One region of the Streptomyces sp. Y20 genome, then DNA from elsewhere that is predicted to be linked to it. Evidence: riboswitches for the same ligand, from Rfam matches in the RefSeq annotation. Region 1 holds a riboswitch; the other holds the start of a gene.
What was found. Region 1 has a riboswitch for cyclic di-AMP ahead of ACGFT1_RS32655 (LysM peptidoglycan-binding domain-containing M23 family metallopeptidase). Riboswitches for the same ligand answer to the same signal wherever they lie in the genome.
Positions count from the first base shown of each region.

Region 2: linked by a shared signal. The riboswitch ahead of ACGFT1_RS05685 (M23 family metallopeptidase) and the one ahead of ACGFT1_RS32655 (LysM peptidoglycan-binding domain-containing M23 family metallopeptidase) in region 1 are both predicted to bind cyclic di-AMP.

Region 1 is NZ_JBIDDP010000018.1:62,171-64,622, forward strand. Features, by position in the region: gene ACGFT1_RS32650 (SGNH/GDSL hydrolase family protein) at 1-269, opposite strand, end outside; gene ACGFT1_RS32655 (LysM peptidoglycan-binding domain-containing M23 family metallopeptidase) at 519-1,448, opposite strand; cyclic di-AMP (ydaO/yuaA leader) riboswitch at 1,454-1,612, opposite strand; gene ACGFT1_RS32660 (alpha-galactosidase) at 1,921-2,452, opposite strand, start outside.
Region 2 is NZ_JBIDDP010000002.1:120,373-122,824, forward strand. Features, by position in the region: gene ACGFT1_RS05680 (M16 family metallopeptidase) at 1-452, shown strand, start outside; cyclic di-AMP (ydaO/yuaA leader) riboswitch at 684-844, shown strand; gene ACGFT1_RS05685 (M23 family metallopeptidase) at 857-1,612, shown strand; gene ACGFT1_RS05690 (GntR family transcriptional regulator) at 1,830-2,452, shown strand, end outside.

The sequences.
Region 1 (2,452 bases):
GTGCCCGGGCGGATGATGTCGTTGCCGCCCGCGCAGAAGGAGACCAGGTCCGGGGCCAGTTCGACGGCCTTGGGGAGCTGGTCCGCCACGACCTGGTCCAGCAGTCTGCCGCGTACGGCGAGATTGGTGTACTGGAAGTCGCCCTCGGGACGCCGGTCGGCGAGCAGGACCGCGAACCGGTCGGCCCAGCCCACGAACGCCCCGTCGGGGCCCAGGTCGCCGACGCCCTCGGTGAAGCTGTCCCCCACCGCTACGTACGACCCGATCACTGATCTGTTGTCATTCTTCGAATCGTCTGCCACGTCGGATCATGATTCACCTTCGGATGTGACCTACGCGACCGTAGGCGGGGATTGACTAACGGTGAGATGAGCCACTCCCACGGAATCCGCCGACTCCGGAATAGGGCCGCCGTCAGGCGCGTTGAACGCCCCGCAAGCGGAACACCGAGGGCCGGGCCCCGGGTTCGGGGTCCGGCCCTCGGTGACAGGTCGGGCGGGCGGTGCGAGGGCCGGGCGTCAGCCCACGGCGAGGCCGTGCCGGCGGAGGTAGCCGACCGGGTCCATGTCGGAGCCGTAGTCCGGCGTGGTGCGGATCTCGAAGTGCAGGTGCGGGCCGGTCACGTTGCCGGTGGCACCGGACAGGCCTATCCGCTGGCCCGGGGTGACGCTCTGGCCGGCCGAGACGGAGAGCTGGGAGAGGTGGCCGTACTGGGCGTAGTAGCCGTCGTTCAGCCGGATGACGACCTGGTTGCCGTACGCGCCGCCCCAGCCGGCGGAGACGACGGTGCCCGCGGCGACGGCCTTCAGGGGCGTGCCGGTCGGGACGACGAAGTCGACGCCGGTGTGGTAGCCGCTGGACCACATGCCGCCCGGTACGTGGTAGCCGGTGCCGGTGGCCGCACCGGCCACCGGGAGGGTGTAGCCCGTGGCGGCACCGGTGGACGTGGAGGCCGAGTCGGAGGACGGGGCGGCTTGCGAGGTCCGGGCGGACCGGGTGGACCGGCTGGACTCCTGGGCCGCCGGGGTGTGCCGCGGGGCGGCGGTCCCGGTGCGGGTCTGCGCGGCCTTCGCGCCGAGGCTGAGCCTCAGGCCCGGGTGGATCAGCGACGGATCGGCGCCGACGGCCTGCCGGTTGTCGTCGTAGAGGCGCTGCCAGCCGCCGCTGACACGCTGCTCGTCGGCGATTTTCGAGAGGTAGTCACCGCTGCGGACCGTGTAGGTGCGCAGATCCGTGCCGGGCCGCGCGGCGGCCTTGTCCGCCGTGTCCGGGAGGGACTGCGCGGTCTTGCCGGACACGGTCTGTACGGGGGCGGCGGCCTGCGCGGCGTGCGCGCCGGTGGCCCCGATCAGCGGGAGTGCCAGCGCGGCGCCACCGGTTCCCGCGGCGGCGATGGAACGGGAGAAACGCTGGGGCTTGGGACGTCGGTGCTTGCCCTTGGCGGACATGGCGCGGTTCCTCTCCGGCGCCTGCGAGGTCAGCTGTCGGGTTCGGGCTGGAGCTGCCCGGCCGTGCACCGCACGGCTGCACCCCAAAGCCTGTCGCGGAGACCGGGACAGGCAGTCGTACCTGGTGGGTCCCCCGCTCCTGCCGGACGCGGGTCAAGTGTGTGGGGCTCCGGGCGGCGGCAGGATTCGGCGTTCCGTCCGGATTGGTGGTGAACGTAAGCGAGGGGGAGGCGAGGAAACAAGCATGAGGTTCCCGCTGTTCGTGTTTCGGATGACCCGATACGGGAACTCACGGTCACCCTGCGTACACTTCCGTCTCCCTCGTCCCACAAGTCCCCTTGCCCTGACCGGCATTACGTGGACATGACGTATGACGCAAGGTCACGGATATGACGCTCGTCACGCACGCTCTTCCCACGTCACCCCATTTCGCGCCGAAGGTGGGTGGAAGCGTCTAATTCAGGCAGGTGGCTCAAGTGCGATGCAGCCGGATGACCGCCGCATCCAGGTCGCCCTCGAGCCCCGTACGCAACCCGTGGTGCAGCAGCACCGCCCCCCGATACGTTTCTCCCGTTTCACGGCATTCGTACGATGCCGCCGGGTCGAGTCCGCGCAACCGGACCGCCGGCGCCGGTTCGCCGTAGCGCTGCGCCTGGAGGCAGGCGAGGACCACCGTCTCCTCCCCCAGGAGGTACTGGACCGCGCTGAGGCCGCCCGTCGGGGGTCTCAGCCGGTACAGCTCGCCCCGCTGCACGACCGGCCGGATCTCCTTGTACAGCTCCACCCACCGCCGGGCCTCGGCCAGCTCCCCCGGGGTCCACCGGGTGAGGTCGCCGCCGATGCCGAGCACGCCCGCCATCGCGCTGACGAAGCGGAGACGCAGCGTGCTCACCCTGCCGTTGAGCTGGATGTTCGGGCTGTCGGTGACCCAGGCGGCCATCACGCGGGCGGGATGGATCTGGCTGAAGCCGTTCTGGATGGCCAGCCGGTCCAGCGGGTCGGTG
Region 2 (2,452 bases), on a different contig from region 1:
TGCGCGCCTTCGGTCAGGTCCTGCGCTCGGCGCCGGACGGCACGGGCGCGGCGATGCTCGCCATCAGCGGCTCGGTGGACACGCCGAACACCGGCCCGGCGCTGGACGATCTGTGGAAGGTGCTGCGCACGCTCGCGGCGGAAGGTCTGACCGACGCGGAGCGGGACGTCGCCGTGCAGAACCTCGTCGGCGTGGCGCCGCTGAAGTACGAGACCGCAGCGGCCGTCGCGAGCACGCTGGCCGACCAGGTCGAGCAGCACCTGCCCGACGACTTCCAGGCGACGCTGTATCAGCGGCTGGCCGCCACGGGCACGGTGGAGGCCACCGCTGCCGTGGTGAACGCCTTCCCGGTGGACCGCCTGGTGACGGTCCTCGTCGGTGACGCGTCCCAGATCAAGGAGCCGGTCGAGGCGCTCGGCATCGGCGAAGTCACCGTCGTCGCCGCGGAGTAGACGCGCCGGCGGACGCGAAGGCGTACGCGCGCGCGAGGGGCCCTGCCGACCTACGGGTCGTCAGGGCCCCTGCGGTTCCACTCGTTCACTCAGATGCCCGTTTTGGGGCGGAGGTTGCCTGTCTGCCCTGTGGGATGCGCTACAAAAACCCGGATCTGTTTGAGGAGGGGAGCGGACCGCCGTAGCGTCATCCCGGCTGTTCGTCAGGCAGTGCGCCGCAGCCGCGGCACCGGACAGTCATCGCCGAGTCCCCGTACGGCGCGAGCCAGGGGAGCCGGGGACCCATCGTCCCTGGGGTGAATCGGGCGCCCGCGCGCGAGCGAGGGGGCCCGTAGGAGACCTTCCTGCTCCGAACCCGTCAGCTAACCCGGTAGGCGAGAGGGAAGGAAAGGACCAGCCACTTCATGGCGTTCATGTGCGCCACCGGGAAGCACCGCAAGCCCGGCCGGGTCAAGCGCACCACCGCTCAGGCGGCGGGTGTCGCGGCCCTCACCACCACCGGCGTCATCGGCACCCTCGCCGCGTCCCCCGCGCTCGCCGCCGACGGCTCCGTGGAGCAGACCGGCCTCACCCCGGTCCTCACCGTGAACGACGACGTCGCCGAGCAGATCGACGCGCAGGCCGCCGCCCAGCAGCAGGCCGCCGAGCAGAAGGCGGCCGAGGCGGCCGCGGAGAAGGCGGCCGCCAAGAGGGCCCAGGAGGTCCGCGAGGCGCGGGTCCGCGCCGCCCGCGAGGCCGAGCGCAAGCGGCTGAACGCCTTCGTCATCCCGATCGCGCACTCGTACGTCTCCACGGCCTACCAGGCCAGCAGCTCCCTGTGGTCCTCCGGTTCGCACACCGGCATCGACTTCCACGCGGCCAGCGGCACCTCCGTCCACGCGGTGGGTTCCGGCACGGTCGTCTCCACGGGCTGGGGCGGCGCGTACGGCAACCAGATCGTGCTCCGGATGGCCGACGGCATGTACACCCAGTACGGCCACCTGTCGTCCATCGGTGTCACGGTGGGCCAGAAGGTCGTCCCGGGGCAGCAGATCGGCGTGTCGGGCGCGACCGGCAACGTCACGGGCCCCCACCTGCACTTCGAGGCCCGTACGACGCCCGACTACGGCTCGGACGTCGACCCCGTCGCCTACCTCCGCAAGCACGGCGTGAACGTCTGACCGGACGGACACCCGCACTTCCCTGCCAAGCCCCGGCCCACCGAGCCGGGGCTTTCGCCTTTTTCCGTCGTTTCCTTCCGGTGCCCGCCGGACCCGCTGACCAAAATATATCCATGGATGACGCCCGGCCGTCGGAAATTCGCGTCCATTGGAATAGAGTCACGGGAACACACGTCCATCGTCGGCGTTTTCACGGGTATTGAGGCGGAGGTCGGTCATGCGTATTCCGGCGCACTCGGTGTGCACCGCTGTCCGGGACGACATCGTCGCCGGTGTCCACGAACGCGGCAGCCGCCTCACCGAGGAAGTGCTGGCCCGCCGCTACGGCGTCTCGCGCGTCCCCGTCCGCGAGGCCCTGCGCACCCTGGAGGCGGAGGGCTTCGTGGTGACACGCCGGCACGCGGGCGCGTGCGTGGCCGAACCGACCGAGCAGGAGGCCGCCGACCTGCTGGAGATGCGGCTGCTGCTGGAGCCGCTGGGGGCCGCCCGGGCCGCGCAGCGGCGCACCGAGGCCCATCTGAAGGTGTTGCGCGGACTGGTCCGGCTGGGCCAGGAGCGGGCCAGAAGGGGTGGCGGGGAGGACCTGCGCGCGCTGGGCGGCTGGTTCCACGAGACGCTCGCCCAGGCCTCCGGCAGCCCCTCGTTGACCTCGGCGCTCACCCAGCTGCGGCACAAGATCGCCTGGATGTACGCGGTGGCGACGCCCCTCGTCCCGGTGGAGTCGTGGGCGGAGCACGGGGCGATCGTGGACGCGGTGGCGCGGGGGGACGGCGAGCGCGCGCGGGCGCTCACCGCGCTGCACGCCGAGCGCGCCACCGGCGGCCACCGGCTGCGGCTTCC